One region of the Luteibacter sp. W1I16 genome, then DNA from elsewhere that is predicted to be linked to it. Evidence: predicted binding sites of a transcription regulator. Region 1 holds the regulator's gene; each other region holds the start of a gene.
The links. Region 1 encodes FliA, which starts transcription of late flagellar genes. Its sites were predicted from a motif close to TAAAGTTTNNCNNNCNNNGGCCGATAA; they were not measured.
Positions count from the first base shown of each region.

Region 2: a site for FliA is predicted at 1,402-1,428, ahead of QFZ41_RS05625 (flagellar hook-length control protein FliK). Genes of this name have one in related genera too.
Region 3: a site for FliA is predicted at 1,222-1,248, ahead of QFZ41_RS18100 (GGDEF domain-containing protein). Genes of this name have one in related genera too.

Region 1 is NZ_JBNDJJ010000001.1:1,067,430-1,070,701, forward strand. It holds gene QFZ41_RS04735 (chemotaxis protein CheA) at 1-284, opposite strand, end outside; gene QFZ41_RS04740 (protein phosphatase CheZ) at 292-933, opposite strand; gene cheY (chemotaxis response regulator CheY) at 944-1,345, opposite strand; gene QFZ41_RS04750 (RNA polymerase sigma factor FliA) at 1,377-2,108, opposite strand; gene QFZ41_RS04755 (MinD/ParA family ATP-binding protein) at 2,105-2,980, opposite strand; gene flhF (flagellar biosynthesis protein FlhF) at 3,040-3,272, opposite strand, start outside.
Region 2 is NZ_JBNDJJ010000001.1:1,245,739-1,249,010, forward strand. It holds gene yajC (preprotein translocase subunit YajC) at 1-27, opposite strand, end outside; gene tgt (tRNA guanosine(34) transglycosylase Tgt) at 203-1,333, opposite strand; gene QFZ41_RS05625 (flagellar hook-length control protein FliK) at 1,485-2,642, shown strand; gene QFZ41_RS05630 (flagellar biosynthesis protein) at 2,639-2,902, shown strand; gene murD (UDP-N-acetylmuramoyl-L-alanine--D-glutamate ligase) at 2,951-3,272, opposite strand, start outside.
Region 3 is NZ_JBNDJJ010000001.1:4,110,990-4,114,261, reverse strand. It holds gene QFZ41_RS18110 (GNAT family N-acetyltransferase) at 1-62, opposite strand, end outside; gene QFZ41_RS18105 (CorA family divalent cation transporter) at 179-1,141, shown strand; gene QFZ41_RS18100 (GGDEF domain-containing protein) at 1,390-2,460, shown strand; gene QFZ41_RS18095 (IS30 family transposase) at 2,701-3,272, shown strand, end outside.

The DNA.
Region 1 (3,272 bases):
GATTCCAGCAGCGCGTCCATGAAACCGGCGTCGAGCACGATCGAGCCGTTGCGTGCCTCGTTGAGCAGGTCCTCGCCCCGGTGGCAGAGCTCGACCATCGGGTTGAGGCCGAGGAAGCCCGCACCGCCCTTCACGGTGTGGAACGCGCGGAAGACCGCGTTCAACAGCTCCATGTCGTTCGGCGACGCTTCGAGATCCACGAGCTGTTCGCCCAGGCTCTCCAGCAGTTCACGCGCCTCGATCAGGAAGACGTTGAGCAGCTCGTTGTCCAGCTCCACGCTCATACGGCGCTCAGAACCCGAATTCGCTGAGGAGGCGATCGACCTCGTCCTGGCTGACCTTGTCGGCGGCCGGCGCGGCGCCGCCCGCCAGCGAGCCCGTGAGGCGCACCAGTTCCACCAGCGAGGATTCCACCTTGGCCATGAAGGCCTCGACCTGGGCCACGCGCTGGCCGGAGAGATCCTGCCAGGACTGGGCTTCGACCATCTCGCCGAAGCCGATGTCGCAACTCTGCGCGAAATCGCCCACGCGCACGGCCAGTGCCGTGGCCTGGGTCGCGAACGCAGGGTCGGCGTGACCGAGCACCAGCACCTCGTCGGCCTGACGGGCCAGCGCCTGGGCTTGCGGACGCAGCTTCTCGCTGAAATCGAGCGTGCGATGCGCGGCTTGCGAACTCATCTCGAGCACATCGCGCAGGTGCTTGCGCGCGTCGCTCATGTTGCCCGGCACGCCATCGTGCGAAATATCGGCGGCAAGACGGCGAGCGGACTCGTGCAGGTCGCGGGCGAGGTGGCCCAGGGCCATGAACAGGTGCTGTTCGCGGGTGCGCAGCAATTGGTCGAGCGCCTGCTCGAAAGAGACGCTGTCGTCGGCGTCGAGCAACGCGCGCAGTTCGGGAGCCACGTCGTGGCCGCTGGAAAGCATGGTGTTCATCGTGATTCCCTTAGCCCGCGGCCGCGGCGAGTCGTTCGAAGATCTTGTCGAGTTTTTCCTTCAGCGTGACCGCGGTGAACGGCTTGACGACATAGCCGTTCACGCCGCTCTGCGCCGCCGCGATGATCTGGTCGCGGTTGTTCTCCGCCGTGACCATCAGCACCGGCATGGCCTTCAGCGCTGCGTCCGCGCGAATCGCCCGGAGCAGGTCGATGCCTGTCATGTTCGGCATGTTCCAGTCGGTCACGACGAGGTCGAACGGCTGCGCGCGCAGCAGCGTCAACGCCGCGTTGCCGTCCTCGGCCTCCTGGATGAGGGTGTTGGTGAATCCCAACTCCACCAGGAGGTTCCTCACGATGCGTCGCATGGTGGAGAAATCGTCCACCACGAGGATCTTCATGTTCTTGTCCAAAACTCGTCTCCGCCTTGCTACCGCGCGTTCGTCAATGCTTGTCTTTCCAACCCGACATGCGTGCGCGGAGTCGAATGAGGGCCTGGCCATGGATCTGGCACACCCGCGATTCGCTCACTCCCAGCACCGCACCGATTTCCTTCAGGTTGAGCTCTTCATCGTAGTACAGCGACATGACCAGCTTCTCGCGCTCGGGCAATCCATCGATGGACTGCGCCAGCGCGTCACGCAGGCCTTGCTGCTCGAACAATCCATCCGGACCCGAGGCGTCCGGGTCGGCGACGTCGATCGCGGAGCCTTCGTCGCCTTCCGGCGCCGTCAGGCTCAGCAACCGCGCGCTCGCCGCGTCGGCCAGGATCTGGTTGTACTCCATGGCGTCGATGCCCAGTCGCTTCATCACTTCCGCGTCTTCGGCGTCGCCACCCGTCTCGTTCTCGATCTGCCTCGTCACCTCCGCGACCTCGCGCAACTTCCGGTGGACGGAGCGCGGGGTCCAGTCCGTCTTGCGCAGTTCGTCCAGCATGGCGCCACGTATGCGGATGCCCGCATAGGTTTCGAAGCTGGCCGCGCGAGTCGGCGAGTAATTCCTTGCCGCCTCCAGCAGTCCGATCATCCCGGCCTGCATGAGGTCGTTCGCATCCACGCTTGGCGGCAGCCGGCCCATCAGGTGATAGGCGATCCGGCGCACCAGCGGCGCGTGGTTCTTGACTAATTGATCCGCCGGGATACGCGTGATCTCGAGATATTCGGTCGCGACGCTCACAGTGGCAGCCCTCCCCCCAGATGGGACCGTTCGGCGAAAAAGCCGATGCGTCCCTGTGCCCGGGGTTCGGGTTCACCCCATGTATCGACCGACCTGGCCAGATTCTTGAATCCGACCGCCGACCGGCTGCTCGGCCAGGCATCGACCACCGCCGACTGGCGGCGGATGGCCTGGCGCAGGTACTCGTCGTGCGGAACCATGCCCATGAAATCCAGGGACACGTCGAGGAAGCGGTTTGTCACCCGTGACAGCTTCTCGAACAGCTGGCGGCCCTCCTGGGCATGCCGGACCATGTTGGCGACGATGCGGAAACGGTTCACGTCGAACTCGCGGCTCATGACCTTGATCAGCGCATAGGCGTCGGTCAGGGAAGCGGGCTCGTCGCAGACCACGACCACCACCTCGTCCGAGGCGGCGGCGAACATCGACACGCTGTCGGAAATCCCGGCGGCGGTGTCGACGATCAGGTATTCCGGTGGCAGGGGGTACTCATCGAAGGCGCGGATCACGGCCGCGTGCTCGATGTTCGGCAGCTGCGCCATGCGGCGCGTGCCGGACGTGGCCGGGATCACCTTCAGGCCGTGGGCGGCCTGGAGGATCAGGTCCTCGATGCCGCACTCGCCCCCGAGCATGTGCCCGAGGTGGCGGGTGGGCTGGAGGCCGAGCAGGACGTCGATGTTCGCCATGGCGAGGTCGGCGTCGAGGAGGACGACGTCACGGCCGCCCATCGCGAGCGCCATGCCGAGATTGACCGCCACCGTGGTCTTGCCCACGCCACCCTTCCCGCCTGCGACGGCGATGCTTCGGGTGGGTCGGCGGTCGGCGAGCCAGTTGAGTCCGGCGGCCTGGGTGGAATCGACGTGTGTGCTCATGAAGGAAGTCACTGCCGTAAGTGTTTGCGGTTGCGTTGCCGGGAAGGGTGGTTGCGCGATCAGGCCAGGGCCGGCGCCGCGATGCCGAAGCGCTCGGCAAGCAGGGCGTCGTCCGGTTCGTCGTTGCGCTGCTTGAGCAACTGGGCCGCGAGGCAGACCAGCTTGCGCGCGTCGGCCGAGGCGATGTCCTCGGGCACGCGCTGCCCATCCGTGGTGTAGTCAAGCGGCATCCGGTGCCGGATAAGAGCCGAGAGCGCGCCGCCGATCAGCGGGGCCTCATCGAGCTTGGTGA
Region 2 (3,272 bases), 180 kb from region 1:
AATGGCGGCGAACGTCGGAAGGCTCATCGGATTTCTCGCAAGTCATGGAACAGCCAAGGAAAAGCGGCCGTTCACGGAAAAAGATCGTGGATTATGCCACGCACCCCGGCGGTTATGTACCGCGCCGCGCCAAGGGCGGCGACGCGGGACACCCTGGCCCCGCCAAGGCTTTTGGGGCACCGGCGGGCGGGCGCAAGGGGAATCAACCGTCGACTTCCGCTTTCCGCCGCGCCGCATGGAACGCCGCCACGAAGTCGTCCAGCCCGCCCGCTTCGATCGCGGCGCGCAGACCGGCCATGAGCCGCTGGTAGTGACGCAGGTTGTGCATGGTGGCCAACTGGCTGCCGAGGATCTCATTGCAGCGGTCCAGATGGCGCAGGTAGGCACGGGAGAAGCCGTTCGCGCAGGCGTAGCAGTCGCAGCCCTCCTCGATCACCCGCGTGTCCATGGCGAATTTCGCGTTGCGGATGCGCAGCGTGCCTTCGGCGGTGAACAGGAAACCGTTGCGGGCGTTGCGCGTGGGCATGACGCAATCGAACATGTCCACCCCGCGCCGAACGGCTTCCACGATGTCCTCGGGACGGCCCACGCCCATCAGGTAGCGCGGCCGGTCCTTCGGCAGCATGGGCAGGGTGAAGTCGAGCGTGTGGTTGCGTTCGGCCTCCGGTTCGCCGACGGCGAGACCGCCCACCGCGTAGCCGTCGAAGCCGATCTCGACCAGGCGCTCGGCCGAGCGTTGGCGAAGATTCTCAAACGTACTCCCCTGGACGATCCCGAAAAGGGCGTTGGGGTTCTTCAGGTCGTCGAAGGCACGGCGTGACCGCTCGGCCCAGCGCAGGCTGAGTTCCATGGAATCGGCGGCGACCTTTTCCGTGGCCGGATACGGCGTGCATTCGTCGAAGATCATGGCGATGTCGGAATCCAGCACCTTCTGGATCCGCATCGACTCCTCGGGCGACAGGAATACCTTCGAGCCATCCACCGGCGAGGCGAACGTCACTCCTTCCTCGGTGATCTTCCGCTTATGTGCGAGCGAGAAGACCTGGAATCCGCCCGAATCGGTGAGGATGGGCTTGTCCCAGCCGATGAATCGGTGCAGGCCGCCGAACTCGCCGACGATGTCCAGGCCGGGCCGGAGGAACAGGTGGAAGGTGTTGCCCAGGATGATCTCCGCGCCGATGTCGAGGACATCGCGCGGGGTCATGGCTTTCACCGAGCCATAGGTGCCCACGGGCATGAAGGCGGGCGTTTCGACGGTGCCGCGGCCAAAGCGGAGACGGCCGCGCCGCGCCGCGCCATCGGTGGCGAGGAGTTCGAAGGGAAGCTGGGTCATCCGCCCATTCTACCTTGCGCGCCGCGGGTCTTGCCGGGAATGCGCTCCGTTCGTGGCCGCTCGCCGCCTAAAGTTTCGCAAGATTCCGCCGATGTCCTGACTTACAGGAGCGTGCCCATTCGGGGACGCCAGGCGCCGGGAGGACATCCCCTTGATCATCCAGCCGACCAGCCTCGCCGCCCAGTTGTGGGCCGGCGCGGCCGCGGGTACGACAGCTGCCGTGGACAGCTGGCGGGTCGGCGCCCTGCTGTCGGCCCGGGTGATGGGGCAGAACGAGGTGGGCAAGATCCTCCTGGATATCGGTGGGCTGACCGTCGAGGCCGACGCCGCCGGTACGCAACTGCCCCAGCAATTCCAGGTGCGTGTCCTGACCCAGGGCGCGCAACCGCAGCTCGAAGTGGTGGCGGGCAACGCCGACGAGCGGGTCGCCATGCAAGGCCTGCGCGAGCGCCTGCCGATGCAGAATGGTTATGCTCCCCTGCTTGGCATACTCGCCGCCCTCGCCCGCCGGCCGATCGCACGCGCCCTGCCCGCGCCTTTGCGAGCCGCCCTCGCTACGCTGGAGGCCGCGATAAACAAACCTTCCGATGTCAGTTCCCCGTTGGGCATGAAGGAAGCGATCGCCAAGAGCGGAACCTTCCTCGAAGCCCACCTCGCCGAACCGAAGCGGGAGACACCGGCGGCCGACGACTTCAAGGCCGCCCTGCTCGCGCTGCGCCGCGCACTGGCCGACATTCCCGCGAACCGGCCGGGCTCCGCGGCATTGTCCCGGCCGTTCAGCGACACGCCGCCGCCCCTGGCCCAACGCTCGCTGGTGGCACAACCGCGCGCCGCCGAACTGGCGGTGACCGAGGACGATGTCGACGGACTGGTCAACCAACTGCGAAGCGATACGCGCGCGGCGCTCTCGCGGGTCGAGATCGCCCAACTCGAATCACAGCCGCATGCGGGCCTGTGGATGATCGAGATTCCCGTGGCGGCCGCTCGCGGCTACGACGTGCTCCAGCTGCGTATCGAGGAAGGCGAGGCCGTGCCCGGCGAGCACGAGGGGCCATGGACGGTGGGCTTCGCGATCGACCCGCCTTCCCTCGGCGCCGTCCAGGGCGAGATCCAGTTGCGCGCGCCACGTGTATCGGTGCGCCTGTGGGCGCAACACGCCGAGACGGTCGCCCGCCTCGAAAATGAATTCATGTCGCTGCGCCGGCTGCTCGAGAAGAGCGGCCTGGTGCTCGACCATTTCTCCTGTATGCACGGACTTCCGGTCTCGACCAGCGCTTATAGCGCGGTATTGCTGGAGGCCCGGGCGTGACCCAATCGCTGCCCTCGCCTCGCCGCAGCGTCACGCTGCGTCTCGCATCGCCCACCAGCAACGGTGCGAGCCAGCGCGTGGACGCGGATGCGGTGAAGGCGATGCTCGAACGTGCGCAGGCGCTGGGGCTTGCGCCGCAACTCGACCCGCAAATCGCCACGCTGCTCGCGGCGGTGCGCCTGCGCGACGATGTTCCGCCGGAACTGTATGCGGCGCTGGCCGCGGTGGTGGGGACGTTGCTGGCCGCGACGGACGAGTAGGTTCCGCGCGCCGGATCGCCGACAGGGCCGGCTCCCACCAAAGCTCGGCTAGCCGACGCCGAGTCCCTGGATGCTGGCCATCCCCGGCTCGAAACCCGCCAGCTCCGCGAAGTACCGCCCCCGCTCGGTGTAGTCGCGGAACTGATCGAAGCTCGGTGCGCCCGGCGACAGCAACACGCAGCCTTCGCCGCCGAGCGCGACACGCGCGGCGGCCACGGCGGCCGCGAGGTCGGTGGCGCGGTAGACGTTCGCGACACCGGCGGCTTCCAGCGCATCGGCGATGCGTGGACCGTTGCCGCCCTGGCAGACGATCGCCTGCGGCTCGTGTCCGCGCATCGCCTCGACGAAAGGTGACCAGTCCAGGCCGCGA
Region 3 (3,272 bases), 3.0 Mb from region 1:
GCAAGGAACACCTGGTTGGCGCTGTCATGGACGATTTCCAGCGGTTTGGCGGTATCGCTCATCGGTATCTCTCCTGGGTCCGGCCGTGGGATCTTGCCGCCAAGCATGCGCGCCCGCGGCCACGCATGTCATCTCCGGCGTAGACTCCTCGCACCTGACGTCAAGGACACCCACGCACGTGCTGATCATCCACGAACATGGGAAATACACCGATCCCGTCCGCTGGACCGCGGGCATGGCAAAACCCGATGCGCCCATCTGGGTGGATCTGCTCGATCCAAACGAAGACGAACGGCGTTGCGCCAGCGAAATCACCGGGCTGCGCATCCCGCAACGCAACGACGTGGTCAGCCTCGCGTTGTCGAGCCGCATCCGCACCGACGACGGCGCGATGTACCTCTCCATCCCCTATTTCGCCGACTCGCCGGACAACCATCATCCCGGTCCGGTAGGCATCGTGGTCACCGGGCATGTCCTGATGACCCTTCGCTTCGAAGAGTCGCCCGCGTTCAAGCTGGCCAGCGAGAGCTGCCAGGAACACCGCTGGGAATCCAGCGCCGATGTGCTGGCGACGCTGATCGAGGCGATCGTCAACCTGGCGGCCAAGCGCATGGAAGACGTGTCGGCCGACCTGAAGAAACTCTCCGACCGGATCTTCACGCCGGTGCGGGTCGGTACGCCGGCCCTGCGCAACTGCATGCTGGAAGTGGGCCGCCTGGAAGGCGAACAGGCGCGCAACCGCTCATCGATGCTGGGCGTGCAGCGCATCGTGTCGTTCGTTCGCGCGAAGAAGCCGGAGTGGATGTCGGACGACGTCGAGGTCCGCCTGCGCGTCGTCGAACACGACCTGCGCACGCTCGATGAATTCGACGACCAGCTCACGAACAAGCTGCAGTTCCTGCTCGACGCCAGCCTCGGCTTCATCAGCACGGACCAGAACCACGTGATGAAGGTGCTGACCGTGACCTCGGTCGCCACCATTCCGCCGGTGATACTCGCCGGCGTGTGGGGCATGAACTTCAAGAAGATGCCCGAACTGGACTGGTCCTTCGGCTACCCCATGGCCCTGGCCGCCATCCTGATCAGCATCCTGTTGCCCGTCCTGTTCTTCAAATGGCGCGGCTGGCTCGAAGGTGACTGACACGCACACCGATTCACGTTTGTGAAGCCCCCGGATCGTTGACTGCGTCACGATTTCCGACATTCGTGCCGTTTTTGCCCTAAAGTCGGCGGCCTTCCGGCCGATAGCTACTTCCAGGGAGTCACTCGGCCGCAAGTCCGGTTCGACGCACACACGGAACCGCCACGGCGCGTTCCACTCGGGGGAGGAGTGTCGGTGCAAGTCCAGTATCCATGCCGCGACGACACGGTCGTGCGGAAGCCATGCGCATGAAGGCGCCGTGGCACAGCCCTGTTGGCATCCTGCCCGAATCGCGTCTGCTCGCTTCGGTGGCCGAATTCACCCATCACCGCGACATCGACGCGCTGGACCACAGCATGGTGCTGTCGCTGGCCGAGCTCATCGCCGTCAACAACGTCACCTTGTGCCGGCGCGGAGACAGCCCGCGGCATCCCGTCGATTCGATCGTCGTGTGTTCGCGGAAACCTGACGGTGGCTTCGTGATCGAAGCGCTGGACCCGACGCTCGACGGCGATCCCATCGACACCCTCGTCTGCGCCATGGCGACGCTGGAAGCGATCAGCGATATCACCGACGACGGTAGCAGCCGTCTGGTCATCCCCATCCAGCGCGAGCACACCGCCATCGGCGCGTTGATGCTGGAAGCCCCCGACTCCCTCGACGACGTACGCTCGATGGTGGAAGGCTTCGCGCGCATCTACTGCAACTACATCGCCCTGCTCAACGAAAGCGAGCGTGACAAGCTCACCGGCCTGTACAACCGTCGCAGCTTCGAACAACGCCTGCGGCGCCTGCTCACTCTCCAGCGCCACGCCTCGCGCGATGTCGCTCCCGACGCGGAAGAGAAGCGCCGCCCGGTCGGCGAGAATTCGCAGCTCTACCTGGCGATCCTCGACATCGACCATTTCAAGCGGATCAACGACACCTACGGCCATGTCTACGGCGACGAGGTGATCCTCATGCTGGCCCAGCACATGCGCGCGAGCTTTCGCCAGGGCGACGTGTTGTTCCGTTTCGGCGGCGAGGAATTCGTGATCCTCCTCGCGGCGCAGGACGAAGCGGAGGTCCACCTCGTGCTGGACCGCTTCCGCCGCTTCGTGGTCGACCATGCGTTCCCACAGGTGGGTCATGTCTCCGTGAGCATCGGCTATGCCCGCATCACCGAGCACGATTACCCGGAAATCGTGCTGGACCGCGCGGACAAGGCGCTGTACTTCGCCAAGCAGAACGGGCGCAACAGCGTGCATGGCTACGAGTCCCTCACCCGCCGCGGCGAACTGGCCGCCCCGGTGTCGTTGGGTAGCATCGATCTTTTTTGAGCGTTCGGTGGGCGGGCTCGGCTTCGCCCTCGCATCGGGGTGGTGAGGCAGAGCCGTCGGCCACCACCCTCGTCGCTCCGAGCTGCACCGTCGCTCGGGAAGGGATGCCGCTGCGCGGCCGTGTTCTATGGCTGACGCCCCGTCGCGCCCGTCGCCCCGGGCGGGGTTTTCGATTCGCCCTCCGGTGATCTCAACCGATCGATGCAACACCGTAGTCTGATCAAGACGGAGGTGGGCATCATGAGCAGAGCAGTCAGGCTTTGGCGTCATTTGTCGACGGCGGACCGTGAACGGATCTGGGCGGACTGGCGGGCCGGCGTGTCGCCCGCGGCCATCGGCCGGTCGCTGGATCGGCACCCTGAGACGATTCACTACGTGTTGAAGAAGCACGGCGGATTCGCCCCACCGCCTCGGAAGCGGGCGGCCCAGGCGCTTCAGTTGGCGGATCGCGAAGAGATTTCCCGCGGCTTGTGTCAGGGCCATTCCCTGCGCCGGATCGCCCAGAGCCTGGGGCGAGCCCCCTCCAGCATCAGCCGTGAGGTGAGACGTAACGGAGGCCGTGAGGCCTATCGCGCGGCGAATGCCGACCAGCGAGCCTGGGCGCAGGCCAAACGACCCAAGGCGTGCCTGCTGGCCCGCCACGGCGCCCTTCGTCGCGTGGTCGCCCACAAGCTGGCCCATCGCTGGGCACCCCAGCAGATCAGCGGATGGCTTGCCCGACGCTATCCAGACAACGACAGTATGCGGGTGTCCCACGAAACCATTTATCGAAGCCTGTTCATCCAGGCCCGCGGCGTGCTTAAAAAGCAGCT